One region of the Streptomyces sp. NPDC052036 genome, then DNA from elsewhere that is predicted to be linked to it. Evidence: riboswitches for the same ligand, from Rfam matches in the RefSeq annotation. Region 1 holds a riboswitch; each other region holds the start of a gene.
The links. Region 1 has a riboswitch for thiamine pyrophosphate ahead of thiO (glycine oxidase ThiO). Riboswitches for the same ligand answer to the same signal wherever they lie in the genome.
Positions count from the first base shown of each region.

Region 1 (7,230 bases):
TCGAACTCGGAGGTGACCTGCGTGTCCGCGATCCTCACCTTCAGGCCCTCGTCCTGCAACTGGGCCGTGGCATCGTCGAGGTCGGAGCCGGCGACCTCGGGGACCTCCACCGGGCTGCCCTTGCTGACGGTGAGCGCGATCGCCGAACCGCCGTGGCGCTTGGTGCCCGCCCCCGGGTCCGTGCCGATCACGGAGCCCTTGGACACGTCGTCGCTGAACGCCTGGGTGACCATGCCCGGGACCAGGCCGGCCTTCTTCAGCCGCTCCTGAGCCCTGGCCAGAGGGTCGCCCTTCACGTCCGGCACCTGCACCGTCTCGGGGCCGTCCGAGAGGGTCAGTGTCACCGAGTCGTGGGAGCGGATCCGCTCGCCCGCCGCCGGATCGGTGCTGAGCACCGTGCCCTGCCTCACCGTGTCGCTGTAGGCGTGCCTGACCTGCCCGACCTCGAGCCCGGCCCGCTGCAGCCGGGTCCGCGCCTCGGCCTCGGTCTTCGCCAGCAGCGGCGGCACCTTGGTGAACTGGCCGGAGTTGATGTACCAGACGCCGGCGCCGGCGCCGAACACCACCAGCGCGGCGAGGACCAGCGCCAGCACCCTGCGAGGGCGCCCGGCGGGCTCGGCGGGCGGGGTCTGCAGCACGCTCGTCCGGTTGAACACGGCCGTGTCGTGGGCGGGGTCCTCGCCGTCCACGGGGCGGACCGGCAGCAGACGCGGGATCACGCTCGTACGGTCCCCGGCGTTGTCGTGCTCCGCGGCGAGGGCGCCCGGCGGTACCGCGTCCAGCTGTTCCGCGGTGAGTTCGCTGCGCGCGTCGAGCACCTGCCCGAGCAGCGCCACCGCATCGTCCGGACGCAGCTCGGGGTTGCGGGCGGTCGCCGTCGTGACCAGTTCGTCGAGCTCGATCGCCAGCCCCGGCACGGCGGCCGACGGCGGCGGCACATCCTCGTTCAGGTGCTGGTAGAGCACCTGGGCGGGGGAGTCCCCGCCGTGCGGCTTGGCGCCGGTCAGCATCTCGTACAGGACCACCCCGCACGCGTACACATCGACCCGGGGGTCGGCCGTGCCGTGTTCTATCTGCTCCGGGGCGAGATAGGAGACGGTGCCGAGGACGGCGCCCGTGGTGTTCGTGACGGTGTCGACGGCCCGGACGAGACCGAAGTCGGCCACCTTGACCCGGCCGTCGTCGCCTATCAGGACGTTCTCCGGCTTCATGTCCCGGTGCACGAAACCGGCGCGGTGCGCGGCGCCGAGCGCGGCCAGCACCGGCTCCAGGATGTCCAGGGCGGCGCGCGGCTGGAGCGCCCCCCGCTCGCGCAGCACGTCCCGCAGGGTGCAGCCCGCGATGTACTCCATGGCGAGGTAGACGTAGGACCCGTCGGCGCCCTGGTCGAAGACCTGCACCACATTGGGGTGGGCCAGGCGCGCGACCGACTTGGCCTCACGGATGAAGCGCTCCACGAAGCTCGCGTCGGCGGCCAGCGCCGGGTGCATCACCTTGAGCGCGAGGACACGGTCGAGGCGGGTGTCCAGGGCCCGGTAGACCGTGGCCATCCCGCCGATCGCGATCCGTGCGTCGACGCGATAGCGGCCGTCGAGCACCTGCCCGACGAGAGGGTCCTGAAGGGTCGTATCCACGCAGGTGAGTCTACGAGGGACCACTGTCGGTCCCCTCCGCTCCCGCTGCTCGGGGCATGACTGCAGCGGAGCTGTGACGCGGACCGCACGCGGCCCGGCCCCCGCGGCGGACGGCCGGGGCGGGTCTCAGAACGCGGGCCGCTCCGGGTCCAGGCGCGCCATGCCCTCCGTCGGGGACGACGCCTCCGCGAAGTGCCGGCGGGGAATGCGCCCCGCCCGCCGGGCCAGCCGGCCCGCCTCCACGGCGTGCCGCATGGCCTCCGCCATCAGGACCGGTTCCTGCGCCCGGGTGACCGCCGAGGCGAGCATCACTCCCGCGCACCCCAGTTCCATGGCCAGGGCCACGTCCGAGGCCGTGCCCGCCCCCGCGTCCAGGATCACCGGCACGCGTGCGTGCTCGATGATCAGCTGGAAGTTGTGCGGATTGCGGATGCCGAGCCCGGAGCCGATCGGCGAGCCGAGGGGCATGATCGCGGCGCAGCCGACCTCCTCCAGCTTCCGGGCGAGGACCGGGTCGTCGTTCGTGTACGGCAGCACGGTGAAACCGTCGTCGACCAGGGTCTCGGCCGCGTCCAGCAGCTCGATGGGGTCGGGCAGCAGGGTCCGCTCGTCGGCGATGACCTCCAGCTTCACCAGATCCGTGCCGAGCGCCTCGCGCGCGAGGCGGGCGGTGAGCACCGCCTCGCCCGCGGTGAAGCAGCCCGCCGTGTTGGGCAGCACCCGGATCCCGAGCCGGTCGAGCACGGACAGCACCGAGCCGTGCACCGAGGCGTCGACGCGGCGCATCGCGACCGTCGTCAGCTCCGTGCCGGACGCTACCAGCGCCCGTTCCATGACATCGAGGCTCGGCGCGCCGCCGGTCCCCATGATCAGCCGGGACGAGAACGTCGTGCCACCGAGGACGAAGGGGTCGTCGGCCATGGGATCAGCCTCCTTGGACGGCGGTGAGGACCTCGACGCGATCACCCTCGTGGAGGGCGGTCGACGGCCACTGCGTGCGCGGGACGACGGTTTCGTTGAGGGCGGCGGCCACTCCCGAGGGGGCCGCGGTGAGGGCCCGTACGACGGCGTCCAGTGCGATGCCGGGAGCGAACTGTCGGGACTCTCCGTTGACCGAGATGTTCATGCGGGCTGCTCCGTGAGCGCGGTGGCGGCGAACCGCCGGGGGGTGAAGGGGCGGGCCTCGTCCGGGAGGTCGCCCGTGGTCAGGACATGGGCCATGACATCGCCGGTCACCGGGGTGAGCAGGACGCCGTTGCGGTAATGGCCGGTGGCGAGCAGCAGGCCGTCCAGCTCGGTCGGGCCGAGCAGCGGCGCGTTGTCCGGGGAGCCCGGGCGCAGTCCGGCCCGGGTCTCGGTGAGCGGCAGCTCGGTGATCCCGGGGACCAGCTCGTGCGCGTCGCGCAGCAGCTCGTAGACCCCGCCCGCGGTGACCGTGGTGTCCCAGCCCAGCTCCTCGCTGGTCGCGCCGACCACCAGCTCGCCGTTCTCGCGCGGCACCAGGTAGAGGTGGCCGCCGCGGACGACGGCGCGCACGGTACGGCTCAGGAACGGGGCGTACCGCTTCGGCACGGTCAGCCGCAGCACCTGCCCCTTCACGGGGCGCACGGGCGGCAGCACCTCGTCGGGCACCCCCGCGAGCTGCCCGCTGAGACTGCCCGCGGCGAGCACGACCTGTTCCGCGGCGAGCTCGGTGCCGTCGGCGGTCCTGACGCCGGCGGCCCGCCCCCGCAGCACCGTCAGCCGTTCGGCCCACCCCCGGTGAAAGCCGACCCCGGCCCGTTCGCAGGCCGTGACCAGCGCCGCGACCAGCCGCCGCGGGTCGATCTGGTGGTCGCCGTCGACCTTGAGCCCGCCGCGCACCCCGGGCGCGAGCATCGGCTCCAGGCGTCGGCACTCACGGCCGTTCAGCCATTCCGACGCGAGGCCGGAGCGCTGCTGCAGGGCGTGCAGGTCCCGCAGATGGGCGCGGTCGTCGGCGTCCAGCGCGACGGCGAGCGTGCCGCACCGGCGGTACCCGAGGTCCTGGCCGGTGGCCTCGGTCAGCTCGGCGGCGAAGTCCGGGTAGCGCCGCGCGGACTCCAGATTGAGCGCGAGCAGCGTCTGCTCGCCGTAGTGCAGTTCGGTGACGGCGGCCAGCATTCCCGCGGCCACCTGGGCGGCGCCGCCACCCGGTGCGGGATCGACCACGGTCGTGGCGAGCCCGTGCTGTGCGGCGCGCCAGGCCGTGACGAGTCCGATGATCCCGCCCCCGACGACGAGGACGTCCGAGGCACGTATGGGCGACATGGGCATTCAGCCCCCTCCCTTCGCCGGCATGATCCGGATCAGGTTCGTACGGTCGGAGGCCGGCCAGCCTCCCTCTCAGCCCGGTGCGTCCGGGCTCCCGCGAGTGCTTGTTACGGGGGCCACCCTAATCCGTGGCCGTCCGTGCCGGTAAGGGAGCCTCCCGGGGACCGAGGTTGTGGTGCGCCACGGCGGGTAGGCGCAAGGGGACCGCCCCGGTTTCCCGGCAGGCACGGTTCGGGCGGGGTCGCGGCAGGCAGCGGGACGAGTGCTGTGCAGCAGGTCACTCAGCATGCCCGCTGACTGACACATTGTCAGTTGGCTAGGGTGATCAGGTGAGCGAGCAGACGCAGGAGCGGGGCGATTCGGCACGGCGCGTCGTCGTCGTGGGTGCGGGCATGGCCGGGGTGCAGACCGCGGTCGCGCTGCGCGAACAGGGGTTCACCGGCCGGGTGACGCTGATCGGGGCGGAGCCGCACCAGCCGTACGACAGGCCGCCGCTGTCCAAGGCCGTGCTGCTCGGCAAGGCCGAGGGCTCCGCCTTCGACGTCGACTTCGAGGCCCTCGGCATCGAGCTGCGGCTGGGCTGCGAGGTGGTCGGCCTGCGCCCCGGCGATCATGAGCTGGACACCGTGGAGGGATCGGTCCCCTACGACGTGCTCGTTCTCGCCACCGGAGCGGAACCGATCCAGCTGCCGGGCGCGGAAGGCGTCCCCGGGGTGCATCTGCTGCGCACGCTGGACGACGCCGAGCGGCTGCGGCCGGTCCTCGCCGAGCAGCACGACATCGTGGTGGTGGGCGCGGGCTGGATCGGTGCCGAGTTCGCCACCGCGGCGCGCGAGGCGGGCTGCGCCGTGACCGTGGTGGAGGCCGCGGACCGGCCGCTCGCGGGGGCGCTGCCCGCGGAGGTGGCCGCACCGATGGCGGCCTGGTACGCGGACAGCGGGGCCGAACTGCGCACCCACGCGCGCGTGGACCGCATCGAGCCCGGGGCCGTGGTGCTCGACGACGGGTCCCGGGTGCCCGCGGACGCGGTGGTCGTGGGCATCGGGGCGCGCCCGGCCACGGCGTGGCTCGCGGGCTCGGGCATCGAGCTGGGCGTGCACGGGGAGGTGCTGGCCGACGAGCACCTGCGCACCTCCGTGCCGGACGTCTACGCGGTCGGGGACTGCGCGTCCTTCCCGTCGGGCCGGTACGAGCAGCGCCTGCTGGTCCACCACTGGGACAACGCCCTCCAGGGCCCGCGCACGGTCGCCGCGAACATCATCGGGGAGACGCCGATGGCGTACGACCCCGTGCCGTACTTCTGGTCGGAGCAGTTCGGCCGTTTCGTCCAGTACGTGGGCCACCACGCCGCGGCCGACACGACCGTCTGGCGCGGGAACCCGCAGGGCGCCGCCTGGGCGGTGTGCTGGCTGCGCGCGGGCAGCCTGGTGGGCCTGCTGGCGGTGGGCCGCCCCCGGGACCTGGCGCAGGGCCGCCGTCTGATCGAGTCGGGCACCCCGATGGACCCGGAACTGCTGGCGGACCCGTCGCGCCCGCTGAAGGAGGCCACGGCGTAGGGGGCAGATCCCGGGCGCTGCGTCCGGGCCCTCGCGCAGCCCCCCGTTCGCGGGACGGCCGGGGTCCTTCGTGTCCACCGCCGGAGGCAACCGGCACTCCACCGGAGGCGCCCCGCTTCCGACTGTCAGTCCGGGATGGCACGCTTGATCCCGTGACCGAGATTGACGCAAAGATTGATGCTCTCGTCCCCGGCTGGCTCACCCTCCCCGACATCGCCGAGGCACTCGGCGTCGAGGTGACCCGCGTGCGGCAGCTGGTCAAGGAGGGCCAGCTCATCGCCGTACGCCGTGGCGAGAACCGCGCACTGCACGTCCCCGACGCCTTCATCGACGGGGACAAGGTGGTCAAGGGCCTGTCCGGGACCCTGACCCTCCTGCGGGACGACGGCTTCACGGTCGAAGAGATGATCGAGTGGCTGTTCACCTCCGACCCGACCCTCCCCGGCACCCCCGCACAGGCCCTCATGGAGAATCGCGGCACGGAGGTGAAGCGCCGCGCGCAGGCGCTCGCCGTCTGATCCGAGCGAGACCAACCGTCCGGCGTACGGGCCGCGGGTCCAGGGGCCCCGGCCTCCGGCCGTCCGCGCCCGCCGCGGCCCGTACGCCACCGACCCCCCGGGGGGAACCCACCGTGCCCGACACCGCCCGCACCGCGCGGCTCGCCGACGCCCGCGTCTATCTGTGCACGGACGCCCGCACCCGCCAGGGCGACCTCGCCGAGTTTCTCGACGCGGTCCTGACCGGCGGCGTCGACATCGTGCAGCTGCGCGACAAGGGCATGGAGGCGGCCGAGGAACTGGAGCACCTGGCGGTCTTCGCCGACGCCTGCGCCCGCCACGGCAGACTGCTGGCGGTGAACGACCGCGCGGACGTCGCCCACGCCGCCGCCTCGGACGTCCTGCACCTCGGGCAGGGCGACCTTCCCGTCCCCGCGGCCCGCGCCGTCCTCGGCGACGACGTCCTCATAGGCCGCTCGACACACTCCGTGGCGGAGGCCGAGTCCGCCGCCGCGCAGGACGGAGTGGACTACTTCTGCACGGGCCCCTGCTGGCCCACCCCCACCAAGCCCGGCCGCCCCGCCCCCGGCCTCGACCTGGTCCGGCACACCGCCGCGCTGGGCACCGACCGGCCCTGGTTCGCCATTGGAGGCATCGACCTCGGCAATCTGGACCAGGTGCTGGAGGCCGGCGCCCGCAGGGTGGTCGTCGTCCGCGCGATCACGGAGGCGGACGACCCCGGCGCGGCGGCGGCAGAGTTCGCGAAGCGGCTGCGCACGGCGTAGGACGCCCGGCTCGTCGGCCCGATCGTGCGCCGGTGTCCGACTGGTGGACAACAGTGCGACAATTCCGGCAAATCCACGTCGTCCGGTTGGGGGACCGCCTCCCCCTGGCTAACCTGCGACTATGGCCCTCGGAACCGCATCCACGAGGACTGATCGCGCGCGAACGGTGCGTGACATCCTCGCCACCGGCAAGACGACGTACTCGTTCGAGTTCTCGGCGCCGAAGACCCCCAAGGGTGAGCGGAACCTGTGGAGCGCGCTGCGCAGGGTCGAGGCGGTGGCCCCGGACTTCGTCTCCGTGACCTACGGCGCGGGCGGTTCCACCCGCGCGGGCACGGTGAAGGAGACCGAGCAGATCGTCGCGGACACGACGCTGACCCCGGTCGCCCACCTCACCGCGGTCAACCACTCCGTCGCGGAGCTGCGCAACATCGTCGGCCAGTACGCGGACGCCGGGATCCGCAAC
Region 1 is NZ_JBFAWW010000026.1:79,583-86,812, forward strand. It holds gene pknB (Stk1 family PASTA domain-containing Ser/Thr kinase) at 1-1,634, opposite strand, end outside; gene AB0L95_RS29360 (thiazole synthase) at 1,761-2,555, opposite strand; gene thiS (sulfur carrier protein ThiS) at 2,560-2,760, opposite strand; gene thiO (glycine oxidase ThiO) at 2,757-3,923, opposite strand; TPP riboswitch at 3,922-4,034, opposite strand; gene AB0L95_RS29375 (FAD-dependent oxidoreductase) at 4,256-5,482, shown strand; gene AB0L95_RS29380 (Rv2175c family DNA-binding protein) at 5,635-6,000, shown strand; gene thiE (thiamine phosphate synthase) at 6,114-6,764, shown strand; gene metF (methylenetetrahydrofolate reductase [NAD(P)H]) at 6,886-7,230, shown strand, end outside.

Region 2 (7,230 bases), on a different contig from region 1:
TCGCTCGGTACGGCTTGTGCCGCTGTACCGGTCAAGTACGGACGACGAGACACCGGTTGCTCATCGCAGGGAGCGGGATCTGCACGAAGGCCGCGCCGGCTGCGGGGCGGCGAACGCGGTGCTTCACGTCCCGACGACATGGAGGGAGGCCCACAGCGCGACCACCGCGCCCACCAGAGCGGTCGGTACCGTGATCACCGCGAGCCGGGTGAACTCCCTGAGGTCCACGCCATGGCTGTGCTGATGGACGATGCGCCGCCACAGCAGCGTGGCCAGGGATCCCGCGTAGGTCAGATTGGGGCCGATGTTCACCCCGAGCAACACGGCGAGCACCGCGCCGGGCCCGGACGGGGCGGTCAGCGGCAGCAGGACCAGGACCGCGGGCAGGTTGTTGATCACGTTGGCCAGCAGGGCGGCCAGCGCCGCGAGCCCCAGCAGGGCGGCCAGTCCCGTCCCGCCCGGGATCAGCCGGCCGAGGGCGTCCGAGAGGCCGTTGTCGACCACCGCGCGCACCACGACGCCCAGGGCCAGCACGAACGTCAGGAAGGACGGCGCCGCCGCCCGCACCACCGCGAGCGGGGTGGCCCGGCGCCGGACGAGCGCACGGCCGGCGAGGACCAGCGCTCCGCCCAGCGCCGACCACGCCGGGTCGATGCCGACCGCGGAGGCGACCACGAACCCGGCCAGCGTGCAGGCGACGGTCACCAGCGCGAACAGCGGCAGCTGCGGCGGTTCACCGGGCTCCTCGGCCGTGGCACCGGCCGCAAGGTCACGGCGGAAGAAGCGCCGGAAGACCACGTACTCGGCGCCGATCGCCACCAGCCACGGCAGGGCCATCAGGGCGGCGAAGCGGGTGAAGCTCAGCCCGGCCGCGCCGAACGCGAGCAGATTGGTGAGGTTGGAGACGGGCAGCAGCAGCGAGGCCGTGTTCGACAGATGTGTGCAGGCGTACAAATGCGGCTTCGCGCGCGCGCCCATCCGGGCCGCCGTCGCGAACACCACGGGGGTGAGCAGCACGATCGTGGCGTCCAGGCTGAGCACGGCGGTGATCACCGAGGCAAGCGCGAAGACGGCGGTCAGCAGCCGGCCGGGACGGCCCGCCGCCCAGCGCGCCATCCACGCGCCGCAGGCCCGGAACAGTCCCTCCGCGTCGCAGAAGTGCGCCACCACCAGAACGGCGGCCAGGAAACCGACTACCGGCCCGAGGCGTTCGGCCTCGGCCCGCGCGTGGTCCAGCGAGAGTGCGCCGGTCGCCACCACGATCCCGGCGGCGGGAACCGCCACGACCGCCTCCGGCAGCCCGAAGGGACGGATCACCGCGCCGGCCAGCACGGCGATGAGCAGGAGGACGGAGAGGGCCTCGGCGAGCGGGGTGTTCAGGGTGCGGTCCTTCCTTGAGCGGGGAGCGGGGCCTTGAGCCGGGTGGCTGCTGCCCTGCCATCACACCAGGCCGGCCAGCCGGTCCATCACACCAGGCTCGACGGCCGGCCACGGCACGCCGGACCGCACGGCCGACTGCGGCAGGCGGGGCCGGACGGCTGGTTCCCGCACGCAGGCTGGTCAGCGCGCCTCGGCGTGCGGTGCCGCGGGCACCTGTGTCACCCGCCCCCGTCAGCGTCCCCCGAGCTCCCGCAGCCGCCACCCGTGGTCCACCGGCCCGATGCCGGCACCCAGTGCGAAGCCCGCCGCGATGGCCGCCGTGACGTACTCCTTGGCCCTGCGGACCGCCTCGGGCACCGGGAGGCCCTGGGCGAGCCCGACCGCGACGGCCGAGGCGAGCGTGCAGCCGGTGCCGTGGGTGTGCCGGTTGTCGTGGCGCTCGGCGCGCAGCCAGTGCTCCGCTCGGCCGTCCGTGAGCAGGTCCACGGCCGCCCCGGGCAGATGACCGCCCTTGACCAGGACCCATCGGGGCCCGTACGACAGCAGGCGTTCGGCCGCGCGCCGCATCCCGGGCTCGTCGGTCACCCGGAGGCCGGTCAGCTCCGCGACCTCGTCCAGATTGGGCGTGGTGACCGTGGCGAGCGGCAGCAGCCGGGTGCGTACGGCGTCCAGCGCGTCGTCGGCGAGCAGCCGGTCCCCGTGCTTGGAGACGCTGACCGGGTCCACGACGACCGGGGCCGCCACGTCGGTGAGCAGGTCGGCCACCGTCGTGACCAGGGTGGGCGAGGCGAGCATGCCGGTCTTGACCGCCTGGACGCCGATGTCGTCGACGACGCTGCGGTACTGCGCGCGGACCGCCTCCGCGGGCAGCTCCCAGGCGCCCTGCACCCCGACGGAGTTCTGCGCCGTGACCGCGGTGATCACACTCATGCCATGGGCGCCGAGCGCCAGCATCGTCTTGAGGTCGGCCTGGATCCCGGCACCGCCGCCGGAGTCGGATCCGGCGATCGTGAGCACACGGGGTGGCGCGGTCATGCGCGACCCTCCTCTCGGGTCTCTGTGGTTCCTCGGGTTTCGCGGGGCTGTCGGGCGCGCAGGGGTGCGTACACCGCGAGCGCCACCACGAACGCCACGTAGTACGAGATGTCGGCGCCGTGCAGCGCGTGGGCGACCGGGCCCACGTACAGGCCGGTGTCCATGAACGGCACCGCCGCGGCGAAGGCGACGGCGAACGCCAGTACCGGGGGCCAGGCCTGCCGGGGCCGGGCCGCCTCGGCCGCGAGATCGATGCGGGTGCCGCGCCGGGCGAGCCAGTCCACGACCACGATCGCCACGAACCCGGGGATCCAGTAGCTCACGAACAGCAGGACGTTCTGGAAGCGAGCCGTCGTGTCGGCCGCGTGCATCCACAGCACCAGCGGGAAGCCGAGCAGCACGGCGAGCGCGGCCGCCGCCGGGCGCGGTATGCGTACGCCCACGGTCTGCAGTGCCAGCGAGCCGCTGTAGTCGTTCATCGCGTTGCTGCACAGTGCCGCGAGCGCCACGGCCAGCAGCCCGAAGGCGCCCCCCGCGCCCCCGCCCAGCAGCGCGTCCACCCCGGTGGCCGTCTGGTCGGTCAGCGCGGACGCGCCCCACAGCCCGAGGGCCTGGACGGCCACGTAGGACACCACGAGCCCGAGCAGCGTGCACCAGAACATCCGGGGACGGGACGTGGCACGCGGCAGATAGCGGCTGAAGTCGCTGGCGTACGGGGCCCAGGACAGGGCCAGACTGAGCGCGATGGTGCTGGTCAGCACGAACGCGCCCGCCCGGTCGGCGCCGTGCGCGCTGCCTGTCGCGGCCACCTGGACGCTGCCGGACATCCGCAGGGCGATCAGCGCGAAAGCGGCCGCGAGCACGAAGGTCATGACGATCTGGAGGCGGTGGATGGCCTCGTAGCCGAGGACTCCCAGGGCCCCCTGCGCCAGCATGATGGCAAGGACCCCCAGCCAGAACGGCCAGCCGCACAGCCGCGCCAGCGCGTCCCCGCCGAAGAGCCCGATCAGCGCGTCCCAGGCGACCGACGACAGCCACTGCAGCACACCGGGCAGCGCGACCGCCCGCCCGAACGCGAGCCGGGCGAGCGGAAGCTGCCCGGCGCCGGTACGGCTGCCCCAGGTGCTCAGATAGGCGGTGGGCACCGCGCCGATCACCGTGCCGAGGACGACGGCGGCGAGCGCGGTGGTGAAGTCCAGGCCGAGCGCGATGCCTATGGTGCCGGTGAACACACCGGTCATGGTCAGATTGGGTGCGAACCACACCGTGAACAGTCGGCCCGCGCCGCCGTAGCGATGGGTCTCGGGGACCGGTTCGATGCCGTGCCCCTCGATCCGGAGATCGCCGGGAGCGCTGGGCATCCGGCCGTCGAAGACGGCTCGCCGGCTGTCGGCGGGCAGCCCGCCGGGAACATGCGCCACAGGCATGAAAGACATCCCTCCGCCAGTACGAACTGGTTCAGGTTCGACGGGTGTGATCTCAGCCCCTGGCGGGGCACCCCGTGTCCGGTACGGCGGCAAGATTAACCCGAGCTCCGGGATGTGCCACAAGGAAGGGCCGCCGCCGGATCCGGCAGCGGCCCTTCTCCCCCTACGACGTGCGGTGTCAGCGCTGGGTGTAGATGAAGCCGGTCTTGTCGACCTCGTCGCCGGAGCGGCCGTGGAATCCGGCGATCTGCCAGCCGCTGGGCGCCGTACGCGTCACGCAGTCGGACGTCGTGGTGCCGCCCGCCAGGCTGTTGCCGAGGTTGGTCGTGAACTTGGCGTAGAAGATCCTCGTGTGGCCGGCGTTCGTGCCCTCGCACAGCTGCGCGCTCGTCACGTACTCGCCGCTGCCCAGGGTGAGGGTCGACGCCGTGCCGCCGGTACCGCCGTGGGCGAGCGTGGTGCCGTTGCTCAGTGTCAGGCCGATACGGTCGACACGGGAGCCGCTGCGCAGGGTGATGCTCGTGGCGCGCGCGCCCGCCGGGACGCTGTCGATGTCGTTGTAGTAGTCCCCGTGCGGCCCGCCGAACTGGTCACTGAGCTGGAAGGCGGAGTTGCGCGTCCAGCCGAACGTCGCGGTGATCGGGTCGTGGTCGGAGAGCATGAGCCCGTCGTCGGTGAGGAACTTCGCGTGCTCGTTGTTGTACGAGGTGGCGTTCAGCGAGACGAGCTTGCTGCCCCGGTAGAGGATCTTGTCGACGACCTCGCAGCTGTTCGTGACCGCGTTCTCGTCGCAGACCAGTGCGTCGCTGCCCTTCGCGGGCGGGGTGCCGCCGCGCACGAGCTGGACCCAGGCGTCGGTGAGACCGGCCGCCGCGGCGAACTCCGCGATCGTGTCACCGGAGCGTGTGTAGCGGGTGTTGGTGTCGCCCATCACCACGACGGCGTTGCCCGCGGAGTGGGTGCGGACGAAGTCCGACAGCTGGCTGAGGTTGTCCGCGCGCGAGGCCAGGTCGCCGTCGTTCGTACCGGCGTTGGTGTGCAGGTCGTAGAAGTCGACGTACACGCCCTCGGCGAGCCGTTCCCGCATGAACGTGAAGCCCTTGGGGGTGAGACAGTCGCCCGAGTCGTACTGGCACGAGTTCCAGTGGACGCGCTCGAAGTCATCGGTGTCGTACGGCAGGCCGGACAGCGTGTTGAGGCCGCTGCCGATGCCGGCCCCGCCGCTGGTGGGCGTGCGGTAGGGGTGTGTGTCGGAGGCGTACAGGTAGGAGTGGTAGTTGAAGTCCTCCTGCACATGGACGATGTCGTACGGGCCGAGCCGCCCGCCGATCGTCGTCGTGCTCGACTGGCGGGGCGTCGGGGCGCTGGAGAGGCCTTCGGGGAGGCCCGCGACGTTGTAGGTGAGCACGCGGAACGTGCCCGAGCCGGCCGCCGTCGCGGCGGGCGCGGCGCTGGTGGGTCCACCGAACACGGCGGCCGTCGCCGCGAGGGTGGCGAGGAGTCTGCGCATGGGGGTACGGCTCCTGGGGTGACGGGAGAATGATGTTGCGCGCATGCCAAAACGTAACGGCCAACGTAGCGGCCGAAGCTGTGAGGGAATGCGCTTTCTGCCGCTTCGGAGAAGACTTCACCCACCGGTCGCCCCAGCGTCGACGACGACCCTATGCCGCGTGTTCCAGGACCTCCTGCGCCACGTTCTCGTCCAGGGCCGCGCGCACCAACGCGGCCGACAGCACCGCCGGTTCGGTGTCCCCGGCGAGCCGCACCAGCCGCTGCGGATCCTTGGGCAGGCCGAGCCGCTCCGCCCCGGACAGGGCCTTGGCGTCCAGATAGGGCCCCACCTCCGGCCAGACTCGCTGTACCTCCCGAAGGAAGATGTCGGCACCGGCCGGCCCCATCCCCGGTATCTCCTGAAGCAACCGGCGCAGCTCAGGAACGTCCCCGTGCGCCTCCTTCCGCATCCGCCGCAGATCGCCGCCCCAACGTTCCGTCAACAGCTCTGCGCCGTTGCCGAGTTGGGTGGCCGTGCGCTCGTCGTAGCGCCGGTAGCCGCCCCGCGCCAGCGCGTCCACGCGCTCCTGCCAGTCGGCCCCGGCCATGCGCCGCGGATCCCGCAGACCCGCGTCCTGCAGCGCCCGCACCGTCTCGAGGGCGATCGAGGTGCGGATGCGGGCGCTCAGCAGCAGGGCCATCAGCAGCAGCCGGTAGAGCGGCTGCGGGGTGTCCTTGAGCGGGATGCCGGCCTCCTCGGCGTAGGTGTGCCCGTGCTCGCCGACCAGTTCCGCGACGACGCGGTCCGCCGTGTCGCGGCGGGGCACGGCGGTCTCACCTCCCCGGCCGGAGCGGGTCATGGCCGATCGTCATCAACCGGTGGCGCCGCTCGTCGTCCACCGCCTCGGGCTCGCTCTCCAGGTCCTGCCGGCCGGTCACGGTGTCCACGACCTCGTACATCACCTGGACGTCGTCGTCGGTCAGATCCGTGCGCCGCTTCTGCAGGATCGCGAGGACGAGCCGCCCGGTCGGCGGGCCCGCCCGCTCGGGCAGCGGCTCGGTGTCCTCGCCCGCGTCACGGACCCGCAGCCAGGCCGCCAGTTCCTGGGACGTCATGTTCACCACGCGGTGGAACTCGGCCCACAGCGCGTCCATCTCCAGGGCGTCGGTCATGGCGTACTCCTCTCCGCCCTCGGCGGCCGGGCCCTGTCCGTCCTCGGCGGGCCCGGCCGCTCCGGTTCAGTCCTCCCGCGGCCAGTTCTCCGCGTCGAACATCCAGCGCTGCTTCTCCAACTCCGCGGTGAGGCCGATCAGCAGGTCCTGGGTGACCGGATCGGCCTTCTCCGTGGTGTCGATCCGTGTGCGCAGCCGTCCGATCGCCGTCTGAAGCGACTCCGCCATCAGCCGTACGACATCCGTGTCGCGCAGCCGGCCGTCCTTCACGCCCGGCAGGCCGAAGGCGGACGCGACGGTCTCCGGCCGGCCGTCCGGCGGGACGCCGAGCGCGGCGGCCCGCTCGGCCACCGTGTCGGCGTACGAGCGTGCCGTTGCCACCACCTCGTCCAACTGGAGGTGGATCGAACGGAACCTCGGTCCGACGATGTTCCAGTGAGCCTGCTTTCCGATGAGTGACAGCCCCAGCAGATCCACCAGGGTCTCCTGCAGGGCGTCCCCCGTGACCCGGCGTGCGGGTTCGGTCAGCGTGCCGTGCACCACGGTCATCGTGCGCTTCTCCTTGTCCTCGGCGTCCTTGGCGTCCGGTCTTTCGCGGTCCGGAGCAACTCGGCACGTTCCTGCTCGCCGGTGCCGCCCCAGACGCCCGCCGTCTGTCCGCTGCGCAGCGCCCAGTCCAGGCACTCGCCGATCACCGGGCAGCGGCGGCAGACGCGCTTGGCGG
Region 2 is NZ_JBFAWW010000043.1:28,431-35,660, reverse strand. It holds gene AB0L95_RS35960 (arsenic transporter) at 124-1,380, opposite strand; gene thiD (bifunctional hydroxymethylpyrimidine kinase/phosphomethylpyrimidine kinase) at 1,612-2,415, opposite strand; gene AB0L95_RS35950 (cytosine permease) at 2,412-3,842, opposite strand; TPP riboswitch at 3,834-3,927, opposite strand; gene AB0L95_RS35945 (jacalin-like lectin) at 4,021-5,352, opposite strand; gene AB0L95_RS35940 (endonuclease) at 5,504-6,160, opposite strand; gene AB0L95_RS35935 (DUF3140 domain-containing protein) at 6,168-6,506, opposite strand; gene AB0L95_RS35930 (DNA starvation/stationary phase protection protein) at 6,573-7,055, opposite strand; gene AB0L95_RS35925 (WhiB family transcriptional regulator) at 7,052-7,230, opposite strand, start outside.
Region 2: linked by a shared signal. The riboswitch ahead of AB0L95_RS35950 (cytosine permease) and the one ahead of thiO (glycine oxidase ThiO) in region 1 are both predicted to bind thiamine pyrophosphate.

Region 3 (7,230 bases), on a different contig from region 1:
GTGGCGGGGTGCGCGCTGACGACGCTGGTGACGGCGGCCATCGAGGCGCGGCAGGCGCGCGCCGAGACGGTGGCCGCGCTGGTCCGGCTGGGCGCGCCCGCCACGCTGCTGCGCGGCGCGGCATTCCTCCGGGCGGGCGCCCTGGCCCTGGTGTTCGTGCCGCTGACCTGGATGGTCGCGGAACTGGCCGCCATGCCGCTGAGGGGCTGACCTCTGCCGGGAGAGGTTCCCGGGAGAAGTCCTCGGAGAAAAGGGGCCGCGCGCCGATGAGTTTCGCCGCGGCCCGCGGTCTCCTCCTCCGTACGGGCCACCGCACGGCCACGACCGCACACACCACCACGTCACCGGGAGAGACCGCTCATGTACCAGCAGATGATCTTCGTGAACCTGCCCGTCGTCGACGTCGAGGCGTCGAAGAAGTTCTTCATCGAGCTGGGGTACTCGATCAACCCGCAGTTCACCACGGACGACTGCGCCTGTGTCGTCATCAGCGACACCATCATCGCGATGCTGCTCAGCAAGCAGCGCTACGCCGACTTCACCAAGAAGGAGATCGCGGACGCGACGAGGACCAGCGAGGTGCTGCTGTGCCTCAGCGCCGAGAGCCGGGAGAAGGTCGACGAGCTGGTGGACCGGGCGCTCGCGGCGGGCGGCTCGGCCGGCGGGGAGACGCAGGACCACGGCTTCATGTACGGCCGTTCCTTCGACGACCTCGACGGCCACACCTGGGAGGTCATGTGGATGGACCCCGCGGCCGTCCAGGGCTGAGCCCACGCAGGTGAACGGGGTACCACCGCGGGGGAAGTCGGGGTGGTCGGGCGACTGTTCAAACGTCACGACTGTTAACGACACGGCAAAGACGGGTGTCATGCCGGACATCGCCGTTGACAGCGCTTAGCCACCGCTTATAAACCTGTGGGCCTGGTGGGGACGCTGTTGTTGGGGCAACGTCCCTGAAATCCCCCCGCAGTTGCGCATCACGCGAAGGGCAATCGTGTCCATATCCTCCCGTACCGCACGTTCAGTGCGCATCCTCGGCGTCGCCTCCGCCACTGCCGCGCTCGCACTCGGCGCCGCCGGCAACGCGCTCGCCTGCAACATCCGTGACTTCTCGGCCGTCGCGTCCTGCGACACCAACGGCAAGGGCGTCATCACGGTCACGGACACGGACGCTTCCGGCAAGGAAGCGACCGTCTCGGTCTACCTCGAGTCGAACGGCGCCGACGCGAAGATGGTCGGCGAGCAGACGGTCAAGGGCACCAAGGAAGGTGCGACCGTCTCCTTCTCCGAGGACTGGGCGCCGAAGGCCCAGTACCGCATCCACGTCACGGCCGGCGGCATCGTCAACGAGAACATCTCGCCGAACCTGACCACGCCGGACAAGGCCTGCACCACCTCGGAGACCACTCCTCCGGCCAGCACTCCCCCGGCCTCGGAGACCCCGAAGCCGTCGGCCACCCCGTCCTCGTCGGAGTCCACCCCGGCGGAGTCGAGCAGCACGCCCGCCGCTCCCGCCGGCGACAACTCCCCCTCGCCCGCGGCCGGCACCTCCAACCTCGCTGAGACCGGTTCCAGCTCCAGCACGCCGATGATCGCCGGTATCGCCGCCGGCCTGGTCATCGTCGGTGGCGGCGCGGTCTTCTTCGGCATGCGCCGTCGCGGCGCGTCGAAGAGCAACTGACGCACGCGGCACAACCGTACGAGCACAGCGGCCCGCCCCCTCGCCGGGGGCGGGCCGTTGTGCGTGTCCGGCACCGGGCGGCCGGTGCCCGGCTACGGCGCGGCCCCGTCCGCGAGGACGACGACCTCGGCCGCGTCGAACACCACCCCGGTCTCGTCGCCGGGCTCCGGTGCGGCCCGTAGCGGGCATGCCGCCTCCAGCGCGGGTGCCTGCTCGGGCTGGAGTCTGACGGCGACATGGGTGCCGCGGAAGGTGCGTGCGGTCACCGTGCAGCGCAGTCCTTCGGAGACGGGCACGAGCCGCACACCGGCGGGCCGCACGAGCAGGCCGCACGGCCCCTGGGGGGAACCCCCGGGGACGGGGACCTTGCCCCACGGCGTGTCCGCGGCCTCCCCGGAGACGGTCGCCTCCACCACGTTGTCGAAGCCGAGGAAGCGTGCCACGAACGCGTCCGCGGGCCGCTGCCAGACCTCAAGGGGCGTACCGGACTGGGCGATCCGCCCCTGGCGCATCACCACGACCCGGTCCGCGAGCGCGAAGGCCTCGCCCTGGTCGTGGGTGACCGCGAGCACGGTGGTGCCCAACCGGCCGAACAGCTCCCGCAGTTCGACGACCAGGCGCTCCCGCAGCGACCGGTCGAGCTGGCCCAGGGGCTCGTCCAGCATCAGCAGCCGGGGCCGGGGAGCGAGCGCCCGGGCGAGCGCGACGCGCTGCTGCTCACCGCCGGAGAGCGCGGCGACGGCCCGTCCCGCGGCCCCGGGCAGCCCGACGAGGTCCAGCAACTCCCTGACGCGTCCGTCCCGTTCGCCGCGTGTGACGCCCTGCATCCGCAGCCCGAAGGCGACGTTCCCGCCCACGTCCCGCTGCGGGAACAGCTGGTGGTCCTGGAACATCAGCCCCACCCCGCGCCGGTGCGCGGGCACCCCGGCCAGATCGCGGCCGTCGAGGACCACCCGCCCGGAGTCGAGCGGTTGCAGCCCGGCCACGGTCCGCAGCAGCGTCGACTTGCCGCCGCCGCTGGGCCCGAGCACACACACCACCTCGTGCTCGGCGACCGCGAGGTCGACTCCGTCGAGCGCGGTGCCTCCCCGGAAACGTACGGTCGCCCGCTCAAGTCCGAGCATCGTCAGAACTCCCCCGTCCGATCGGTCCGCAGCCTCTCCAGGACCAGCAGCGCCACCGCGCACACCACCATCAGGATCGTCGAAAGGGCCATCGCCTGGCCGTAGTTGAGGTCGCCGGGCCGAGCGAGCAGCCGCGCCACCGCGACGGGCAGCGTGGGGTTGTCGGGCCGGGCGATGAACACGGTCGCCCCGAACTCGCCCAGCGACACCGCGAACGCGAACCCGGCCGCGATCAGCAGCGCCCGCCGCACGATCGGCAGATCGACCTCCCGCCACACCCGCCACGGCGACGCCCCGAGCACGGCCGCCGCCTCCCGCAGCCGCTCGTCCACGGCCCGCAGCACGGGCAGCATGGTCCGTACGACGAAGGGGGCACCCACCAGGGCCTGAGCCAGCGGCACCAGGATCCAGGAACCGCGCAGGTCCAGCGGCGGCCGGTCCAGGGAGATCAGGAACCCGAAGCCGACGGTCACGGCGGACACGCCCAGCGGCAGCATCAGCAGCGCGTCGAAGCCCCGCACCAGGCGGCCGGCGTCCCGGCGAGTGAGGGCCGCGGCGGCGAGCGAGCCGATCAGCACGGCGATGAGGGTGGCTGCGCCGGCGTACGCGAGCGAGTTGCCGATCGCGTTGACGGGCGCGACGAGGAAGGTCCCGCCGTCCGCGTGCGTCAGTGCCTCGTAGTACGCGAACCCGGGCGCGTCGAGCGACCGGGCGACGAGCACGGCGAGCGGCAGGACGAGCAGGACGGCGACGGTGGCGAGCACCAAGACGAGCAGCGCCCACTGGCCGGCCCCGCGCGGTCTGCGCGCCGTGCGGGACGCGTCGACCAGCCGTAGCGCGCTCTCCCGGCGGCGCACGGTCCAGGCGTGCACCACGAGGATCGCGCCGACCGCCAGGAACTGCACGATCGTCAGCACGGCGGCCGTGGACAGGTCGAAGATCTCGGAGGTCTGCCGGTAGATCTCCACCTCCAGGGTGGAGAAGGTGGGGCCGCCGAGGATCTGCACCACACCGAACGAGGTGAAGGTGAACAGGAAGACCATGAGGGCGGCGGCGGCCACCGCCGGGCCCAGGGCGGGCAGCGTCACCGTCCGCCAGGCGGCGGCGCGGGAGGCGCCTAGCACCCGCGCGGCCTCCTCCTGGCGCGGGTCGAGCTGCGCCCACAGACCGCCGACCGTACGGACGACGACCGCGTAGTTGAAGAAGACATGCGCGAGCAGGATGGCCCACACGGTGGTGTCGAGCCGGACGCCCCACAGGTCGTCGAGGAGTCCACCGCGGCCGACGAGTGCCAGGAAGGCCGTCCCGACGACCACCGTGGGCAGCACGAACGGCACGGTGACGACCGCGCGCAGCAGTTGTTTGCCGGGGAAGTCCAGACGGGCGAAGACATAGGCGCCGGGCATCGCCACGAGCAGGGTCAGCGTGGTGGAGACGAGCGCCTGCCAGGTGGTGAACCACAGCACGTGCTGGATGTCCGGCTGCGCCGGCACATCCGCCAGGCGCCCTAGGCGCCATACCCCGTCGACGCGCAGACCGCGCGCGACGATCGCGGCGACGGGGTAGGCGAAGAAGACCGCGAAGAACGCGACGGGCAGGGCCATCAGCCCGACGCGCGCCGCACCGCCCCGGTTCGCCCGCTTCCTCGGGGCTACTTCAGTACCAGCGACGTCCACGACCTGACCCACTGGTCACGGTTGGCGGCGATCTTCGTCGGGGCCATGGTCTCGGGGTTCTTGGCGGCAGGCCCGTACTCGGTGAACTCGGCGGGCACCCGCGCGCCCCGCACGACCGGGTAGACGTACATGTTGAGCGGCATGTCCTCCTGGAACCTCCTGCTGATCAGGAAGTCGAGGAACGCCTTGGCGCCCTTGGGGTTGTGAGCGTTGCTCAGCAGACCCGCGAACTCGATCTGACGGAAGCAGGTGCCGGCCGCGACGCCGGTCGGCGCGGTCGTGGGCCGCGACTTGGCGTAGACGACCTCGGCGGGCGGGGAGGAGGCGTAGGAGACGACCAGCGGCCGGTCGCCGCCGGCCTTGCGGCCCGCGGCCGAACCGGAGAACTCCTGCTCGTAGGCCTGCTCCCAGCCGTCGACCACCTTCACGCCGTTGCCCTTGAGCTTGCTCCAGTACTCCTGCCAGCCCTTGTCGCCGTACTTCGCGGCGGTGCCGAGCAGAAAGCCGAGGCCCGGCGAGGACGTGGCGGCGTTCTCGGTGACGAGGAGGTTCTTGTACGCGGGCTCGGTGAGGTCGTCGAGGGAGGCCGGCGGGGCAAGCTTGTGGTCGGCGAAGTACTTCTTGTCGTAGTTGACGCAGATGTCGCCGTAGTCGATCGGCGTGACCCGGTGCTTGTCCCCGTCCAGCTGGTACTGCGCACCGACCTGGTCGAGTCCCTTGGCCGCGTACGGCTGGAACAGGCCGTTGTCGAGCGCCCGGGACAGCAGCGTGTTGTCGACACCGAAGAAGACGTCGCCCTGCGGGTTGTCCTTGGTGAGGATCGCCTTGTTGACGGCCTGACCCGCGTCGCCGTCGGGGAGGACCTTGACGTGGTAGCCGGACTCCTTCTCGAACGCCGCGATGACGGTCTTGGAGGCGGCCCACGAGTCGTGGCTGACGAGGGTCACGGTCTTGGGATCGCCGCCGCTCCCTGCCGTGGAGCCGGACGATCCGCACGCGGACAGCGTGACCATGCCCAGCCCGACGGCGACGGCCGCGAACTGCCTGCCGGTGATGCCCACTGATTTCCTCCTGGAGGTGACCAGGAAGAGACGCGGCCCCGCGCGGAAGCCCCGAAGGGTCCCGGGCAGGGCGCAACAGCTCGAGTGAAGACCGAACTCCCTACCCAGAATGACCTGGGCGAGGTTCAGAGGGTCTGCGGGCTCTCCCGCACTCTCAGCGCTGTGGCGCTCCCCTGTCGGAATATGCAGATATGAAAAGCTATGAACAGCTGTGGATAACTACGGACCATGAGATACGGACGGCCATCAGACTACCGCTCGGTGGCCGCGAGCTGACCACACGCTCCGTCGATCTCCTGGCCCCGGGTGTCCCGGACGGTCACCGGCACCCCATGGGCGGCGATCGCCTCGACGAACGCCTTCTCGTCCTCGGGCCGTGACGCGGTCCACTTGGACCCGGGCGTCGGGTTGAGCGGGATCAGATTGACGTGGACGGGCCTGCCCTTGAGCAGCCGGCCGAGCCGGTCACCGCGCCACGCCTGGTCGTTGATGTCCCGGATCAGGGCGTACTCGATGGACAGCCGGCGCCCGGACCTCTCGGCGTACTCGAACCCGGCGTCGAGGACCTCACGCACCTTCCACCGCGTGTTGACGGGCACGAGGGTGTCCCGCAGCTCGTCGTCCGGCGCGTGCAGCGAGATCGCGAGACGGCACTTGAAGCCCTCGTCGGCGAAGCGGTGGATGGCCGGCACCAGGCCTACGGTCGACACGGTGATCCCGCGCTGCGACAGCCCGAGCCCGTCCGGCGCGGGGTCGGTGAGGGCGCGGATGGCGCCGACGACGCGCTTGTAGTTGGCGAGGGGCTCGCCCATGCCCATGAAGACGATGTTGGACAGCCGCGCCGGGCCGCCGGGGATCTCACCGTCGCGCAGCGCCCGCATGCCGTCCACGATCTGGTGCACGATCTCCGCGGTGGACAGATTGCGGTCGAGGCCCGCCTGACCGGTGGCGCAGAAGGGGCAGTTCATACCGCAGCCCGCCTGGGAGCTGATGCACATGGTGACCCGGTCGGGGTAGCGCATCAGCACGGACTCCACGAGCGTCCCGTCGAAGAGCCGCCACAGGGTCTTGCGGGTGGTGTCCTGGTCGGTCGACAGATGCCGTACGACCGTCATCAGCTCCGGGAGCAGCGTCTCCTGGAGCCTGGCGCGCGAACCGGCGGGGATGTCGGTCCACTGCTCCGGGTCGTGCGAGTACCGCGCGAAGTAGTGCTGCGAGAGCTGCTTGGCGCGGAACGGCTTCTCGCCGATCGCGGCGACCGCCTCCTTGCGCTCGGCGGGCGTGAGGTCGGCAAGGTGCCGCGGCGGGGTCTTGGCTCCGCGCGGCGCGACGAAAGTGAGTTCTCCGGGCTTAGGCATGGCTCAACCAGTGTCGCAGATCCAATCGGGTGACCTGCGGGCGCAGCTCGCCACGACTGCCGTTACGAGTAGTAGTCGTCGCCGGTCGTCACTGAGCGGCTTCGGACGGCCCAGGGACGGCCCGAGAGCGCGCACTCGCGTGAATGGGATGATCTCCCCGGAGGGGGTGCGCATGGACATGCTCGAGCTGATGGGGTGGCTGGCCGAGCGCGGAGTCACGACCGTGTTCAAGGTCGACGGTGATCGCATGGCTGAGCACAGGAAGGCATGGATGATCATCGTCAGTGGTGGGCCACTTGGTGAGGACTCGTTCTTTCGTGCAGACCTGGC
Region 3 is NZ_JBFAWW010000012.1:154,454-161,683, reverse strand. It holds gene AB0L95_RS19040 (hypothetical protein) at 1-210, shown strand, start outside; gene AB0L95_RS19035 (VOC family protein) at 361-768, shown strand; gene AB0L95_RS19030 (LAETG motif-containing sortase-dependent surface protein) at 1,025-1,681, shown strand; gene AB0L95_RS19025 (ABC transporter ATP-binding protein) at 1,774-2,805, opposite strand; gene AB0L95_RS19020 (iron ABC transporter permease) at 2,808-4,481, opposite strand; gene AB0L95_RS19015 (thiamine ABC transporter substrate-binding protein) at 4,457-5,536, opposite strand; TPP riboswitch at 5,622-5,727, opposite strand; gene rlmN (23S rRNA (adenine(2503)-C(2))-methyltransferase RlmN) at 5,794-6,900, opposite strand; gene AB0L95_RS19005 (hypothetical protein) at 7,073-7,230, shown strand, end outside.
Region 3: linked by a shared signal. The riboswitch ahead of AB0L95_RS19015 (thiamine ABC transporter substrate-binding protein) and the one ahead of thiO (glycine oxidase ThiO) in region 1 are both predicted to bind thiamine pyrophosphate.

Region 4 (7,230 bases), on a different contig from region 1:
GACCCAGCAGAAACGTCGCAGCATGGTGAACGAAGCGCTCGCACAATGGCGTGATTCGATCGGTGCGCCCGTCTACTACGCGGTCTACCGCGAGGGTGAGATCGAGGTCCTCGGTGTTGCCGACAGCCCGGGCCTCCCGGCGGCCGAGGAATGGGCCGACTTCCGCGAGACCGGGCACGCGCACGCGCTCGGTCAGTGTCTGCTGTCACAGCTCGACGAGGAGGCCCGGCGCGACCACCTCGACCGCTATCCGGCGCGGCCGATCACCCCCTACACGCTGCGTGACAACCGCAGCCTGCTGCGCCGTCTGGAGCACCTGGAGCGTACGGAACCGGTCACCGAACGCCAGGAGTACGCCCTCGGTACGGCCTGTGCGGCGCTCCCCCTCGCCACGAGCGCGACGGCAGCCGCAGTGGCCATCTCCCTGCCCTCCCACCAGGCCGACCGGCTGTTGCCGACGGTCCGTCGGCTGCAGTCGGAGATCGACAGGCTGACAGGGACACTCGCCATCTCTATCAGCATCTGAAAACTCACTCCTTGTGATCTGCCATGCACTTTCAGCAAACTTCCAGCAGGTGTCAGGGGGATCATTCCTGGCCAGTCGACGGCTACTGACGGGGTAGGCGATGCGCGAGTCGGTGCAGGCAGAGGTCATGATGAGCTTTCTCGTGTCGGAGGAGCTCTCCTTCCGCATTCCGGTGGAGCTGTGTTACGAAACCTGTGATCCCTATGCGGTGCGTCTGACCTTCCATCTGCCCGGCGACGCCCCCGTGACATGGGCGTTCGGTCGTGAACTGCTGGTGGACGGGGTGGGCCGGCCGTGCGGCGACGGCGATGTGCACATCGCGCCCGCCGAGCCGGACACCTTCGGCGATGTGCTGATCCGCCTCCAGGTGGGCGCCGACCGGGCACTGTTCCGGTCGGGCGCGGTGCCTCTGGTCGCGTTCCTCGACCGCACCGACAAGCTGGTGCCGCTGGGGCAGGAGGGCTCCCTCGCCGACTTCGACGCGCATCTGGACGAGGCTCTGGACCGGATCCTGGCGGAGGAGCAGAGCGCGGGCTGAGACGGCGTGCGGCGCCGGAACGGTTCCTCACGCCGTAACGGTTCCTCGACGACGGTACGGGCGCGGTGAGATGCCGTAACGCTTCTGCGGACCTTGATCGCGAAGGTCGTGGTGGTCCGGGTGAAGTCCCCGGTGGCCATGGTGAAGTCCCGGGTGGAGCTGGAACGCGGCAGGAAGCCTCAGCGCTTGCGGCGGCGCCCTCTTCCCCCACGGGCCGGGACGGGAGCCGAGGCGGCGTCTGCCGTGGCCGGACGGTCCGCCGAGACGACTATGGCCGCCAGGACCGTCGTCACCGGCACCGACGCGACCAGCCCGATCGAGCCCACCAGCGTGCGCACGATCTCCTCGGCGACCAGCTCGCTGCCCGCGACCGAGACCACACTGCTCTGCGCGATCGAGAAGAGCAGCAGCAGGGGCAGGGCCGCACCCGCGTATGCCAGGACGAGCGTGTTGACGACCGAGGCGATGTGGTCGCGGCCGATGCGGATGCCCGCCCGGTACAGCCCGCGCCAGCCCATCGAGGGGTTGGCCTCGTGCAGCTCCCAGACCGCGGACGTCTGGGTGACGGTCACATCGTCGAGGACGCCGAGCGAACCGATGATGACCCCGGCGAGCAGCAGACCGCTCATGTCGATGTGCGGGTACAGGCCGTGGATCAGGCCGGTGTTGTCGTCGGTGTTGCCGGTCAGCGCGGCCCAGCCGATGAACTCCGAGCCGAGGAGACCGATCAGCGACAGGGACACAAGCGTGCCGAGCACCGCCACGGAGGTGCGGGCCGAGAGTCCGTGGCACATATAGAGGGCGAGCAGCATGATGGCGCTCGACCCGACCACGGCCACGAGCAGCGGATTCGAGCCATCCAGGATCGCGGGCAGGACGAAGAGGCTGAGCAGCAGAAAGCTGACGGCCAGCGCGACGAGTGCCATGACGCCGCGCATCCGGCCCACGACCACCACCGCCACGGCGAAGATGCCGGCGAGCAGGGCCATGGGGAACTTGCGGTCCACATCGGTCACCGAGTACTGGAGTTCCTTGGGCGCGGAGGGCTCGTACGCCGCAACGACCTTCTCGCCCTGGTGCAACTGCCGTGACTGGTCCGGCTGGACGATCTCCGTGAACGTACGGCCCTTGTCCTTGCCGGTGTCGACGCGGACGGTCGCCTTCTTGCAGGTGCCGGCAGGCGTCTGCGGGGCCGACGAGCCGCCGGTGAGGGAGGTGTCGCCGACCGGCCCCCCACCCGAGGCGTTCACGGACTTGCAGTCCACCGCCACGACCGTGGTGACCGTGGCCTGCTGGGTCTGCCGGTCGAATCCGACGCCGGAGCGTTTGTGTGACGGGACTCCTCCGGGCCACAGCACCACGAGACCGACGATGACCGCTGCGGTGAACGGGATGAGGATCGCGGCGATGACCTTGCGCAGATGCCGTGACACGGGGGCCGCGGGGCCATGGCTGTGACTGTGGGAGTGGCCGTGTCCACCGTCGGACCCATGGCCGTGCCCGTCTGGGGGGCTGTGTCTGTCGCCCGGGCCGCGGTGGTGCGGCGGCTCGGACGGCGGGTATGAGGGGGGATGCTGCGTCGGGGGCACCCCCCGATCATCGCAAGAACGCGCAAGGCCCACTGTTCAGCTCACCTAATTAGACGCTAGCGTGAAGGGACTTTTGCACACGCGGGAGCTCGGAGCACCGGGCTGAGAGGGCGCTGACCTCCGTAGACGCGATGTTTCACGTGGAACATCAGCGAGCGGAGAGGGCTGTGCCGACCGCTGAACCTGTTACCGGGTAATGCCGGCGTAGGGAGTAGGTCTCATGACCGTCAAGGACGTACGCACGCCTGCCTCCGCTCAGGGAGAAGAGCCTCAGGAGGCCGGGTGGTCCATCGGCTGGCACAAGGCGTATATCGAGGGTTCGCGCCCCGATCTGCGGGTGCCGGTCCGGCAAGTGCATCTCACCAACGGGCAGTCGGTCACCCTGTACGACACCTCCGGCCCGTACACCGATCCGGTCGCCGAGACCGACGTCCGCCGGGGGCTCGCGCCGCTCCGGGAGAACTGGATCATCGTTCGCGGTGACACCGAGGAGTACGCGGGCCGCCCCGTCCGTCCCGAGGACGACGGGATCAAGCACACCTCGCCGCGGGGCGGCCTGCGCAATCTCGACGCGGTGTTCCCGGGACGCCCGCGTCAGCCGCGTCGTGGTCGCGACGGGAACGCGGTGACGCAGCTCGCCTATGCGCGCCGTGGGGAGATCACGCCGGAGATGGAGTTCGTGGCCCTCCGGGAGAACGTTTCGCCCGAGGTCGTCCGTGAGGAGATCGCGGCGGGCCGTGCGGTACTGCCGGCCAACGTCAACCACCCGGAGATCGAGCCGATGATCATCGGCAAGCGGTTCCTGGTGAAGGTCAACGCCAATATCGGCAACTCCGCGGTGACCTCCTCCATCGAGGAGGAGGTCGAGAAGATGACCTGGGCGACCCGCTGGGGCGCCGACACGGTCATGGACCTGTCCACCGGCCGCAATATCCACACCACCCGTGAGTGGGTGCTGCGCAACTCCCCGGTGCCGATCGGTACGGTGCCGCTCTACCAGGCGCTCGAGAAGGTCGACGGCAAGGCCGAGGAGCTGACCTGGGAGATCTACAAGGACACGGTCATCGAGCAGGCCGAACAGGGCGTGGACTATATGACGGTCCACGCGGGCGTGCGCCTGGCGTACGTACCGTTGACGGCGAACCGCAAGACCGGCATCGTCTCGCGCGGCGGCTCGATCATGGCGGCGTGGTGTCTCGCCCACCACAAGGAGTCGTTCCTGTACGAGAACTTCGAGGAACTCTGCGAGATCCTCGCGGCCTACGACGTCACCTACTCGCTGGGCGACGGTCTGCGACCCGGTTCGATCGCCGACGCCAACGACCAGGCACAGTTCGCGGAACTGCGCACCCTCGGGGAACTCGGCCGTATCGCCAGGCGTTTCCATGTACAGACGATGATCGAGGGCCCGGGACACGTCCCGATGCACAAGATCAAGGAGAACATCGATCTGCAGCAGGAGATCTGCGATGAAGCTCCGTTCTATACGCTCGGCCCGCTGACCACGGACATCGCGCCGGCGTACGACCACATCACCTCCGGTATCGGTGCCGCCATGATCGCCTGGTGGGGCACGGCCATGCTCTGCTACGTCACACCCAAGGAGCACCTGGGCCTGCCCAACCGTGACGACGTCAAGACCGGCGTCATCACCTACAAGATCGCCGCCCATGCGGCCGATCTCGCCAAGGGGCACCCGGGTGCGCAGGAGTGGGACGACGCGCTGTCCGACGCGCGCTTCGAGTTCCGCTGGGAGGACCAGTTCAACCTGGCCCTCGACCCGGACACGGCCCGCGACTTCCACGACGAGACCCTTCCCGCCGAACCGGCCAAGACGGCCCACTTCTGCTCGATGTGCGGTCCGAAGTTCTGCTCCATGAAGATCAGCCAGGACATCACGCAGCGCTTCGGCGGTGCGGTGGCCGAGGGTGCGTCGGAGCAGGAGGTCGCCGAGGGGATGCTCCAGAAGTCGAAGGAGTTCGCGGCGGGCGGGAACCGGGTGTATCTGCCGATAGCGGACTGACCTTCCCTGGCGCCCGTGACGCACATGGCCTGGTGCCGTCGCGGGTCCAGGCTGAAGTTCCGGCCCGCAGTCCTTTGTGAGGGGCGGGCCGGGCTTCGGCGGGTGGTTCGGGCCGAGACGGCCTGGGGGCGTGGGACGGCCTCCTGCGTCGCCTGCTCGGTTCGGTCGGCGGAGTGTCGGTCGAGGCCTGTCACTCCGGCTGGTGGTCGGGGCCTCCGAAGTCCGGGCTGGTGAAGTCCGGGCTGCTGAAGCTGGGGCGCGGGCCCGCGGCGGGGCCGCTGTCGGGGCTGCTGAAGCCCGGTCGGTCGTAGCCGAGGTGCGGCATGCGGCTGGGGGTCGTCTCCGGTTCCTTCCGGCTCATCGCGGCCGTGCCCGGGGCGGCGAGGGCCTCGCGGAGGAACGGGAGGATGCCGCGCTCCAGCAAGGCCTCGTGCCAGAGCTCCCGGGCTCGGGTCACCTCCGCGATCAACTCGCTCTGGGCGTCGGAATCGTGAGCCGACGAGCTGTTGCGCAGGGCGGTGAGCAGCAGGCCGGTGGCGGCGACCAGGATCGCCGCCGCGGTCACCGCGCCGAAGACCCACCCGGTGGTCAGGAGGGTCCGGGCGAACACCTGGTGGGGGTTGACCATCTTGAGGATGTAGCCCACGAGCAGGAAGATCGCCGCGGCGGCACCGGCGAGGAAGGGGGCGAGGACGGCGACGACGGCACCGGCTCCGGCGCCCGCCGCGGCCTCCCCCACCGTGGCGGCGAGCCCCTGGCCGTCCGCGTCCGGTTCCGTGGAGTCGCTGTCGTCGATGCTCTCGTGGACGGGTGGGGCGGGCGGTGCCGGTCGGCGCATTTGCTCCCGTACCAGTACGTAGTGCTGGTATTCGGCGGCCGCCGTGGCGGTGATGAAGGCGGTGGCGTTCAGCGCCATGGTGCGCAGCTGTTCGGCGTTGAGCCGCTGTCCCACAGCGGCCAGATCCGGGTGGTGTGGTGCGGAGCGCAGCGCCTCACCGAGGACCCGCTCATAGTCCTGGCGGTCCTCGCTCAGCAGGTGCTGCGGAACGCTGTTCATGTGCATCCCCCGATGCTCCGTAGGGCTGGTGGCTCGGCATGCTGACGAGCCGTCGGGCAGAAACGGAGGGGAGCCTGCTACGGATAAGCCGATGGTAGAGCGGCGACGGCACACGGTGACAGGGGGTTTCCAGAATTTGCCCCACGGCCCGGGCACTCCTCGGTCGTCCCCCGTCGGGGACATGCCTGCCCGGTGAACCCTCAGCTATCCAGGGGGAGTTGCTGGACCAGCAGCTTTCCGGCCATGGTCACGCCGCCGTCCATCGCGATCGCCAGTCCGTCCGCGTAGACGTGGGGACCTTCGACGACCGGACCCGAGGCGTCGTCGCCGTCCTCCGAGCCGACCTCGCCCAGCAGGTAGGGGATGGGGCTGTGGCCGTGGACGATCCGCCGGCCGCCGTAGGTCCCCAGCAGGGACCGCACGGCGTCGGCACCGCCCTCGTCCCGGAAGGAGAAGCGCTTGGTGAACTTCCGGAAGAGGTCCCACACCTCGTCCGCGTCATTGCGGGTGAGCGTGTCGTGGATGGTGTCGTTGACCGCTTCGATGGAGTCGCCGTAGTCGAGGTAGGCGGTGGTGTCCGAGTGGACCAGGAGGTGCCCGTCGACCTCCTCCACCGCGTCGAGACGGGCCATCCACTGCAGATGGTGGTCCTGAAGGCGGTCCATGTCCGTCTTCTGGCCGCCGTTGAGCAGCCAGGCGGCCTGGAAGGTCGCGGTGCCCGCGCCCGAGTGGACGGGCGTGTCGCCGAACCGCTTGGCGCCGAGCAGCAGCAGCTCGTGGTTGCCCATGAGCGCCTTGCAGTAGCCGCCGGCCGCCGCCGCCTCCGCGGACAGCCGCATCACCAGGTCGATCACGCCGATGCCGTCGGGGCCGCGGTCGGTGAAGTCCCCGAGGAACCACAGCCTGGCCGTGCCCGCGGACCAACGGCCCTCGGCGTCGATGAGCCCCTTCTCCTGGAGCGCCGCGAGGAGCTGGTCGAGATAGCCGTGGACGTCCCCGACCACGAACAGTGGCCCTGGCCCTTCGGCGGGGTGCGGGGCGGGCTCGGACGCCGGGTCGACGGGCACCTGGAGCGTGTCGCCGCGGTTGATGACCGGGAGGTCCCGCTCGGTGGGCGTGTACGCGTCGGAGTAGCCGTGGGGGTAGGCCTCGGCTGGTGCGACGGGTCCGGGGATCTCGCCGGGGGGTGTGCTCTGCGTGTACGGACCGGTCTCGTGGACGTACGCGGGCACCCGGAAGTCACGCAACGTCGCCGCCTGCTCCGCCTCGGTTCCCTGACCGGCCCCCTGAGTCATCGACCCCTCCACCATCGCGCCGCATCTGCACCGCATCGGACTGCCTGGTCGCAGCGGTCCACGGTGTCGTGGGCCCATCATAGGAATGCGGATCGCGCCATGTGATGACCCAGGGGTGGTGAATCGGGGAAGGACCCCGCCTCACCGCGGCTTTCGCCCTAAATGGGCGGGGCTTTCCTCGCTGCGACCAGGCACGTCACCC
Region 4 is NZ_JBFAWW010000003.1:270,248-277,477, forward strand. It holds gene AB0L95_RS07545 (helix-turn-helix domain-containing protein) at 1-526, shown strand, start outside; gene AB0L95_RS07550 (SsgA family sporulation/cell division regulator) at 627-1,064, shown strand; gene AB0L95_RS07555 (YibE/F family protein) at 1,244-2,653, opposite strand; TPP riboswitch at 2,725-2,881, shown strand; gene thiC (phosphomethylpyrimidine synthase ThiC) at 2,874-4,676, shown strand; gene AB0L95_RS07565 (hypothetical protein) at 4,867-5,739, opposite strand; gene AB0L95_RS07570 (metallophosphoesterase) at 5,934-7,028, opposite strand.
Region 4: linked by a shared signal. The riboswitch ahead of thiC (phosphomethylpyrimidine synthase ThiC) and the one ahead of thiO (glycine oxidase ThiO) in region 1 are both predicted to bind thiamine pyrophosphate.